3 regions of the Enterobacter sp. SA187 genome follow, and region 3 is predicted to be linked to each of the others. Evidence: predicted binding sites of a transcription regulator. Region 3 holds the regulator's gene; each other region holds the start of a gene.
The links. Region 3 encodes Fur, which represses iron uptake genes when iron is present. Its sites were predicted from a motif close to ATAATAATGAGAACNACTATCAA; they were not measured.

Region 1 (3,280 bases), 130 kb from region 3:
ACGCAGGCGCAGCGTGAGCTGCTGCTGGAGCTGGGCGTGGAATATTTGCAGGGATATTTACTGGGTAAACCGCAGCCTTTAGGCGACTAAATAAAAAAACCGGGACAAGCCCGGTTTTTATTAACACCGCAGAATTACAGTACCAGCGCGGCGATTGATGCAGACAGGATACTCACCAGCGTCGAGCCGTAGACCAGTTTCAGGCCAAAGCGAGAGACCACGTTACCCTGTTCTTCATTCAGACCTTTAATCGCACCGGCAATGATACCGATGGACGAGAAGTTTGCGAAGGAAACGAGGAACACAGACAGAATGCCTTCTGCGCGCGGGGAGAGGGTGCCGGCAATTTTTTGCAGATCCATCATCGCCACGAATTCGTTAGATACCAGCTTGGTGGCCATAATACTGCCCACCTGCAGGGCTTCATGAGATGGCACACCCATCACCCAGGCGACCGGGTAGAAGATGTAGCCCAGAATGCCCTGGAAAGATATACCAAACACGGTCGCAAACAGAGCGTTCAGCGCAGAGATCAGCGCGATAAAACCAATCAGCATCGCCGCCACGATAATCGCCACTTTGAAGCCCGCCAGAATGTACTCACCCAGCATTTCAAAGAAGCTCTGGCCTTCGTGCAGGTTGGCCATTTGCAGATTTTCTTCGCTCTCATCAACACGGTACGGGTTGATAAGCGACAGCACGATAAAGGTGCTGAACATGTTCAGAACCAGCGCGGCGACAACGTATTTCGGTTGCAGCATGGTCATATACGCGCCCACGATGGACATGGACACGGTAGACATCGCCGTGGCCGCCATGGTGTACATGCGGTTACGGGACATATTGCCGAGGATGTCTTTGTAGGCGATGAAGTTTTCTGACTGCCCCAGAATCAGCGAGCTGACGGCGTTAAAGGATTCCAGTTTGCCCATACCGTTGACTTTTGACAGCACGGTACCAATGGCACGGATCACAATCGGCAGCACACGAATGTGTTGCAGGATACCGATCAGCGCAGAAATGAAGACGATAGGGCACAGCACTTTCAGGAAGAAGAATGCCAGGCCTTCATCATTCATTTTGCCGAAGACGAAGTTTGTCCCTTCATTGGCGAATCCGAGCAGTTTTTCAAACATTTCGGAGAAGCCTCTTACAAAGCCCAGACCGACATCGGAGTTCAGGAAGAACCAGGCCAGTAAAACTTCAATAACAAGAAGTTGAATAACAAAGCGAATGCGAATTTTTTTGCGGTCGCTGCTTAACAACAAGGCAAGCAAGGCCACAACGGCAAGCGCCAGAACAAAGTGAAGAACGCGGGACATATTTGCTCCAAATATGAGGCAGGTTTAATTTCCGTGCACATTCTATGCAACAAGCGTAAAGAAAACGAGATCAAAAACACACTATAGTAACTACCTGTGACGAATCTCAAAAATAGTGATCAAACATACATTTCTGTTATGTTACGTAAAGATGAGAAAAGGCTAATATTGCTGCTAAGCTTTTAACAAATTGATGAGGCAAATGTTAAGAGCGCCTTTCCACCTGCACATTCCTTCCGGCTATCGCTCCGGGCTATCAGAACAATCAGTTTAACCAAATCAGGTGATCTTGATAATCATTCTCATTTTGTTAGCATGAAACATAGCAAAGGCTATATCAGGGGCATAAATGAACGACAGTCGCGTTGAGAGTAACAGTGGTCGTGCGGCGCGCAAGCTTAGGTTCGCATTAATGGGACCTGCGTTCGTTGCCGCTATCGGTTATATCGATCCAGGCAACTTTGCCACCAATATTCAGGCGGGAGCCAGTTTTGGCTACCAGCTGCTGTGGGTAGTGGTCTGGGCGAACCTGATGGCGATGCTCATTCAGATCCTGTCTGCCAAACTGGGCATTGCCACCGGTAAAAACCTGGCCGAACAGATCCGCGACCACTATCCGCGTCCGCTGGTGTGGTTTTACTGGGTGCAGGCGGAGATCATCGCCATGGCGACAGATCTGGCGGAATTTATCGGCGCGGCCATCGGCTTTAAATTACTGCTCGGCGTATCGCTGCTGCAGGGCGCGGTGCTGACGGGTATCGCCACTTTTCTGATCCTGATGCTGCAAAAACGCGGCCAAAAACCGCTGGAAAAAGTGATCGGCGGCCTGCTGCTGTTTGTGGCGGCGGCCTATATCGTCGAGCTGTTTTTCTCGCAACCAAAACTGGCGGCGTTAGGTAAAGGGATGCTGATCCCCAGTCTGCCGACTACCGAGGCTGTGTTTCTCGCGGCGGGCGTGCTGGGCGCGACCATTATGCCGCACGTGATCTATTTGCACTCCTCGTTGACGCAGCATCTGCATGGCGGATCGCGCAAAGAGCGCTATTCGGCCACCAAATGGGATGTGGCGATCGCCATGACCATCGCCGGTTTTGTTAATCTGGCGATGATGGCGACCGCGGCGGCAGCGTTCCATTTCAGCGGTCACACCGGCGTGGCCGATCTCGATGAAGCCTATCTGACGCTGGAGCCGCTTCTGAGCCACGCGGCGGCCACCATTTTTGGCCTTAGCCTTGTGGCGGCAGGGCTGTCATCCACCGTCGTCGGCACGCTGGCGGGACAGGTAGTGATGCAGGGCTTTATCCGCTTCCATATTCCGTTATGGGTGCGCCGTACCGTGACTATGCTGCCGTCGTTTATTGTGATTTTGATGGGGCTGGATCCGACGCGCATTCTGGTGATGAGCCAGGTGTTGTTAAGCTTCGGTATTGCGCTGGCGCTGGTGCCGCTGCTGGTCTTTACCAGCGACAGCAAACTGATGGGCGAGCTGGTCAACACGCCGCTGGTAAAACGCATTGGCTGGCTGATCGTGTTGCTGGTGGTGGTGCTGAATATGTGGCTGCTGGTGGGAACAGTAACAGGTCTTTAATTCGTGATTAAAAAGCCCGGCAATGCCGGGCTTTTTTTGTATTAATGATGATGGCCATGACCATGCCCGTGACGACCGCGTCCACCGTGGTCATCGCGATCGCGCCAGCCTTCACGATAGCCGCGCTCGTAGGCTTTACGTTTGTCCCAGCCGCGGTGATAGCCGCGATCGTGTGGACGCCAGCGGTTTTCACGCCATTGATAGTGATGATGCCAGTAATCACGGTCGCGCCAGCGGCCGCCGTCCCAGTAGTTACCGTAATTATCACGATCGCCAATTTGTAATTTTATTGAGGGCAGCAGGGTGATTTCGCCGGCATTTGCCACCAGCGGGGCAGAAGCCATTAAAACAGCTGCCAGTATCAGTGACC
Region 2 (3,280 bases), 1.7 Mb from region 3:
GCGCGCCGGGGGAGCTGAGCGGATAGTTATGGGCGGCAGGCAGCGCGCACAGATAGCGCGTGTCGGCGGTAAATTCACAGATCTCGTTGCTGCGGCGGATACTGTAGTAGTAATCGTTATGAGTGCGCGGGATCAGCTTCGGCGTGCCGGTACTGCCGCCGGATAGCTGGAAAAACGCCACTTCATCGGCAGGGGTCGGCAACAGAGGCGTACCGTCCGCCGGGCGTTCAATGGCCGCCTGTAAGGCATGTTCGCCCTGGTCGTTACGCAACAGCACCACGCGCACGCTGGCATGTTCGGCGACAAAGCCATTCAGGAAGCTGTCATCCTGGAACAGTTTATGTTCGCGATCGGCGATCACCAGCGCCGGGCGGATCTGCGCGGCATAGGCGTTGAGTTCACTCTGCTGATGGCTGAAGAGCGCATTGACCGGCGCGACGCCCATTTTCAGCAGCGCAAAAAAGGTAATGTAAAACTCCGCGACGTTGCCCAGCTGCACCAGCGCGGTGTCGCCATGGCGAATGCCCTGCGCCGTCAGCGCGCAGGCGAGGTTATCCGACGCCTGATCCAGCTCGCGGTAGCTTAACGCGCGCTCGCCTTCAATCACCGCCGTGCGGTCAGACTGCCCATGACGGGTGAGAATGTCGGTCAGCGGCAGATCCTGCCAGTAGCCTTTTTCACGATAACGGCGGGCGAAGTCATCCGGCCAGCGGGTAAAAGGAAGGGTCATGATCGCTCCTTAATTCAGACCAAAAACATTAAGCATGGTGGAGAGTTTGACGCCGGTTTCGCGCCACTCCGCCGCCGGGGACGACGCAGGCACAATGCCCGCCCCGGCAAACAGGCGAACGTTACGATCCTGGATGCGCGCGCAGCGAATGGTCACCACCCACTCGCCATTGCCCTGCTCATCACACCAGCCGACGATGCCGCCGAACAGCTCGCGGTTGAACGGCTCAAGTTCCGCGATGACGCGCTTCGCCACCTGATGCGGGAAGCCGCTCAGCGCCGGGGTCGGGTGCAGCAGACAGGCCAGCGACAGGGCGTTTTCTTCACCGGCGGCGAGACCTTCGACCGGCGTCGCCAGATGCCACAGCGTCGGGGTATTCACCAGTTGCGGCGAGGCGGGGATCGCCAGTTCACGGCTGCGCGGCGTGAGCACGGTTTTCATCGCCTGCACCACCAGATCGTGTTCGTGACGATCTTTTTCCGAGGCCAGCAGTTTGTTACCGGCCTCGCGATCCAGCATGTCATCCGGCTGACGACGGGCCGAGCCTGCCAGCGGCAGCGAACTGAACCGCTCATCTTCTTTACGCAGCAGCAGCTCCGGGCTGGCACCGAGCAGCACGCCGCCATCCGGCAGCGGCACATGGAAGTTAAAGCTCGCCGGATTCTGCGCGATCAGCCGTTCCAGCAGCGCCCCGCTGTCAATCCGGGCGTCGGTGGCAATGTCAATCAGTCGCGAGAGCACCACCTTGTCAACGGTCGGCGTGGCGGTCAGGCGTGCGGCTTCCGCCACCATCGCCATAAAGGCGTCCTGCTCCGGAATGGCCTGGCGCGAAACCACGTTCGGCGTCGGGCTGCCCTGGAAATAGCGCGCGGAATGCTGCTTTGCCGGACGGGTGAACGTCTGCCAGGACTGCGGAATAAAGAGCGCCGACGGCTGCGTGGTATCAAACGGGATCGCCCCTACCATCACCGGTTTTGCAATGCCCTGGGCTTTCGCCTGCGCAAAGGCCGCCGCCAGTTTGCGCTGGAACGGGCTTTGCAGGTCATCGCCGTTAACGGCAGGCTCTGAGAAGCGCGCAAAGCAGCCGGATGTGGTAAAGCTGCGGTACGGCGACATAAAGAAAAACCGGTCGGGCGACAACGCGTCTGTACGCTGCGCGATCCCCTCTGCCACTGACGTATCCATATCTTTCTCCGAAAATGATAAAGGCATTAAGAATAATTATCATTTATATTTTGGTCGGTAAGCTAAAAGTTATTGTCAGCAGTGTCAACTCTGGTTGATGCAACTTCTGCGGCTAACGCTTGCATCCGCTTCGCACAATGATGAAAATGAGAAGCATTAACTGCAATAAATACAGGATACCACGCCGTGAGATTTGCTTCGTTACGCCTGCATGCTGTGCTGGCGCTCAGCCTTTTCGTTTTAGGACTTTCCGCAAGCCACGCCGCCGGATGGCCGCGTCAGGTGACTGACAGCCGGGGCACTCATACCCTGGAAAGCAAACCGCTGCGTATTGTCTCCACCAGCGTGACGCTTACCGGATCGCTGCTCGCCATTGATGCGCCGGTAATAGCCAGCGGCGCGACCACGCCGAATAACCGCTTTGCCGACGATCAGGGCTTTCTGCGCCAGTGGGGGCAGATAGCAAAACAGCGTCAGGTTTCCCGGCTCTACATTGGCGAGGCCAGCGCGGAAGCCGTGGCGGCGCAGATGCCCGATTTGATCCTCGTCAGCGCCACCGGCGGCGACTCTGCGCTGGCGTTGTACGATCAGTTCTCCGCCATCGCGCCGACGCTGGTCATCAATTACGACGATAAAAGCTGGCAGGCGCTGCTGACGCAGCTCGGCGAGATCACCGGCCAGGAGAAACAGGCGCAGGCGCGCATCGACGAATTCAATACGCAGCTGGCGGCGGTAAAGCAGAAGATCACCCTGCCGCCGCAGCCGGTAAGCGCGCTGGTTTATCACCGGGCGGCGCACAGCGCCAATCTGTGGACCCGCGATTCCGCGCAGGGGCAGCTGTTAGCCCAGCTTGGCTTTACGCTCGCCACCCTGCCGGAGGGGCTGAACGCCAGCCAGAGCCAGGGTAAACGCCATGACATCGTGCAGCTGGGCGGCGAAAATCTGGCGGCGGGGCTGAACGGCGAAGCGCTGTTTTTATTCGCCAATGACGACAACGACGCCGCGGCCATTGAAGCCAACCCGCTGTTAAGTCATCTCAGCGCGGTGAAAAACAAACGCGTTTACGCGCTGGGCAGTGAAACCTTCCGCCTCGACTTTTACAGCGTGACGCTGCTGCTTCAGCGGTTCGCCACGCTGTTTGGCTGATGGAAACGGCGTAACTCTTTCAGTAGCACCACCAGCAGCAGTCCGATGACCGCCAGCACCCAGCCGCCAACACTGGCGGAGGCCGCTGGCGTCATCAGCGCCCCCATACCGCCGAGCAGTGCCGCGCCGATAGCATCGCCGGTGACGTTCTGCGCCGTCCATAAGCCGTTAATGCGCCCGAGCATCGCCTCGGGGGTTTGCGTCTGGATCAGCGTGTAC
Region 3 (3,280 bases):
CAGAAAATCACGCGACACCACCTCCCCGGCATGATTAACCAGCGTTTCGAGCATAATAAAATGGAATTCGCCGAGGCGGCGGATCTCCCCCGTTTCCCGGTGTACCAGACCGTTTAACGACGGTTCAACTTTCCAGTTATTAACAATGATCTGCATAGTAATCTGTTAATAAATTGGTGAGTAATAATTTATTTTTCACAACGTAAGATTCCACTTAGCCGCAGGGAGGGTAAATGTATCGGATGATTATCACCCCATCAATCTAAGAATAGTCTTAACTCATAAATTAATAATTAATTAATTTCTAAGCTAACGGATTGATAAAGCTTGCCGTCAGCGCCTGGGGGTATTAACGTCGCTGGTAATTGTAGACGATCGGCCCGCAAAGGCCGTCGCGACTGGCAAGTTTGATTAATGTAATGAGGTCATCATGTTTAAAGCCATTCAGATCGATAAAGCGGAAGGACAGTATTCGGCATCCCTGGTGGAGCTGGACGAGCAGGCGTTGCCGGACGGGGACGTCACCGTCGCGGTGGAATACTCCTCCATTAACTATAAAGATGCGCTGGCTATTACCGGTCGCGGCCCGATTGTGCGCCAGTTCCCTATGGTGCCGGGTATTGATTTCGCCGGTACCGTAATCGCCAGCGACAGCGCGGCGTTTGCCGTGGGCGACCGCGTGCTGCTGACCGGCTGGGGCGTGGGCGAGCGTCACTGGGGCGGACTGGCAGGCAAGGCGCGGGTCAAAAGCGAATGGCTGACGAAAATGCCGTCCGGCGCGGATGCAAAACAGGTGATGGCTATCGGTACGGCGGGCTTTACCGCCATGCTGTGCGTGCAGGCGGTACTGGATCACGGCGTGAAGCCGGAAGACGGCCCGGTGCTGGTGACCGGCGCGGGCGGCGGCGTGGGCAGCTGCGCGGTGATCATTCTGTCTGCCATGGGCTATCAGGTGGTGGCGTCGACCGGGCGTCCGCAGGAAGCCGGATGGATGCGCGAACAGCTGGGGGCCAGCGACATTATTAACCGTGATGAGCTGAGCGCGCCGGGTAAACCCCTGCAGAAAGAGCGCTGGGCGGCGGCGATTGATACCGTCGGCAGCCATACGCTGAGCAACGTCTGCGCCAGCGTCCGTTATGACGGCATAGTCGCGGCGTGCGGCATGGCGCAGGGCATGGATCTCCCGGCGACAGTGGCGCCTTTCATCCTGCGCGGCGTCACGCTGCGCGGTATCGACAGCGTGATGGTGAGCAGCGAAAAACGTCCGGCGATCTGGGAGAAAGCCTGTCAGTATTTAACGCCTGCGGCGCTGGAAAAACTGAGCGCTACTTATCCGCTGAGCGATGCCATTGACGTGGCGGAAAAACTGCTGAACGGGCAGATCCGTGGCCGTGCGGTGATTGAGATTTAATTCTGGCGGGGTTGCCGGGTGGCGCTGACGCTTACCCGGCCTACAATATAACGTAGGCCCGGCAAGCTTGCGCCGCCGGGCAATTTGCAGCAACGTTATTTGCGAATATCGTGCGCGGTGTCGTTTTCGCGGCAATCGCCTTCGGCGCAGTGGCCGTAGAGGTAAAGGCTGTGGTTGGTCAGGCGGATCCCGTGCTGAGCGGCGATTTCACGCTGACGTAATTCAATGGAGTCATCGCTGAACTCAATAACCTTGCCGCAGTCGAGGCAGATCAGGTGATCGTGGTGATGCTGCTGCGTCAGTTCAAAAACAGATTTACCGCCTTCGAAATTATGACGGGTCACAATACCGGCGTCATCGAACTGGTTAAGTACACGGTAGACCGTCGCCAGGCCAATCTCTTCGCCCATGTCGATCAGTCGTTTGTATAAATCTTCCGCACTGACATGGTGGTTGTCAGGTCCCTGGAGTACCTCAAGGATCTTTAACCGAGGAAGCGTGACTTTCAGGCCAGCCTTCTTTAGTGCGGTGTTATTGTCAGTCATGCGGAATCTGTCCTGTAGCTAAACGATTCACTTCCAAATGGAAGTTAATGAGAATGACGTTGAGTTAATGCGTCTCATTATAGAACTGCCATGTCTAAATGAAAACTGCAAGTCCTCAAGCAAAGTATGCGTATAAAACGTGGTGTCACTAACAAACCCGTAAGCAATCACGTTCAATCAGGGGATATTGTACAGGTATGCGTGCGAAAGTTAAAAAATTGTAGCAATTATTTTGATTGGTTATATCTATTAATGCGGCGCAGCCAACAGGTTACGCCGCACAAAAATCAGGCGTTGATGATCTCATCTAAATGAAGTTCTTCAGAAATCTGCTTCACCCATTTTTCCACGCGCTCAGCGGTCAGTTCCGGCTGGCGGTCTTCATCAATGGCCAGACCGACGAAGTGGTCGTCGTCCGCCAGACCTTTGGAGGCTTCGAAATGGTAGCCCGCGGTCGGCCAGTGACCGACGATAGTCGCGCCGCGCGGCTCGATGATGTCGCGGATGGTGCCCAGCGCATCGCAGAAATATTCCGCGTAGTCTTCCTGGTCGCCACAGCCGAACAGGGCGACTAATTTGCCGTTGAAATCGACCTCTTCCAGCGTCGGGAAGAAATCGTCCCAGTCGCACTGCGCTTCACCATAGTACCAGGTCGGGATGCCCAGCAGCAGAATATCGTAACCTTCGAGATCTTCTTTGCTGCTTTTGGCGATGTCATGCACGTCCGCAACATCTTTACCAAGCTGCTTTTGGATCATTTTCGCGATATTTTCGGTATTACCCGTGTCGCTGCCGAAAAAAATGCCTGTGATTGCCATGAGTAAAATAACCTCTTGAAACTTAATGATATGGTGGTGGCGCAATGCCCACGGATAAGGGCAATCATAGCAGAACAGAGAAGGACGCGGAAACTGCAAACGCCTCAGACTGCACTCTGTGCTACATGAAAGTGATATTTAGCGGGATTTTCAGACTATCCCCTGGCCGCGCAGCAGCGCGAGCTGAGCCATTAAAAGCTCCTCAATCAGTTCGCTACGGCTGATGTCACGATCCTCGGCCAGTTCATTTAAGGCTTCGACGGCGTCCGCGTTTAGTTTTAGCTCGACGCGTTTGAGGCCACGAACCTTATCGCGTTTCAGCTGATTCCGCTTATTAATGCGCAACTGTTCGTCACGCGAATGCGGATTCGTTTTCGGTCGTCCTGGGCGACGATCATTCGCGAACAGATCGAGTGTCGTGCGGTCCGTTTGTTCTTTAGCCATGATTTTGAGTGACGTCGGGGGAAAAACAAGCTGCCTGGTGGAGGCCCTGCGCAATTAGCGCG

Region 1: BMF08_RS11330 (Nramp family divalent metal transporter) is a predicted target of Fur. The motif match lies at 1,612-1,634, and genes of this name have one in related genera.
Region 2: fepB (Fe2+-enterobactin ABC transporter substrate-binding protein) is a predicted target of Fur. The motif match lies at 1,942-1,964, and genes of this name have one in related genera.

Annotation. Positions count from the first base shown of each region.
Region 1 is NZ_CP019113.1:2,385,365-2,388,644, forward strand. Features, by position in the region: gene BMF08_RS11320 (sensor domain-containing phosphodiesterase) at 1-90, shown strand, start outside; gene BMF08_RS11325 (NupC/NupG family nucleoside CNT transporter) at 135-1,322, opposite strand; gene BMF08_RS11330 (Nramp family divalent metal transporter) at 1,672-2,910, shown strand; gene ypeC (DUF2502 domain-containing protein) at 2,952-3,280, opposite strand, start outside.
Region 2 is NZ_CP019113.1:4,178,341-4,181,620, forward strand. Features, by position in the region: gene entE ((2,3-dihydroxybenzoyl)adenylate synthase EntE) at 1-730, opposite strand, end outside; gene entC (isochorismate synthase EntC) at 740-1,915, opposite strand; gene fepB (Fe2+-enterobactin ABC transporter substrate-binding protein) at 2,123-3,061, shown strand; gene entS (enterobactin transporter EntS) at 3,034-3,280, opposite strand, start outside.
Region 3 is NZ_CP019113.1:2,519,895-2,523,174, forward strand. Features, by position in the region: gene BMF08_RS12050 (winged helix-turn-helix domain-containing protein) at 1-156, opposite strand, end outside; gene acuI (acrylyl-CoA reductase (NADPH)) at 431-1,411, shown strand; gene fur (ferric iron uptake transcriptional regulator) at 1,507-1,956, opposite strand; gene fldA (flavodoxin FldA) at 2,244-2,774, opposite strand; gene ybfE (LexA regulated protein) at 2,925-3,218, opposite strand.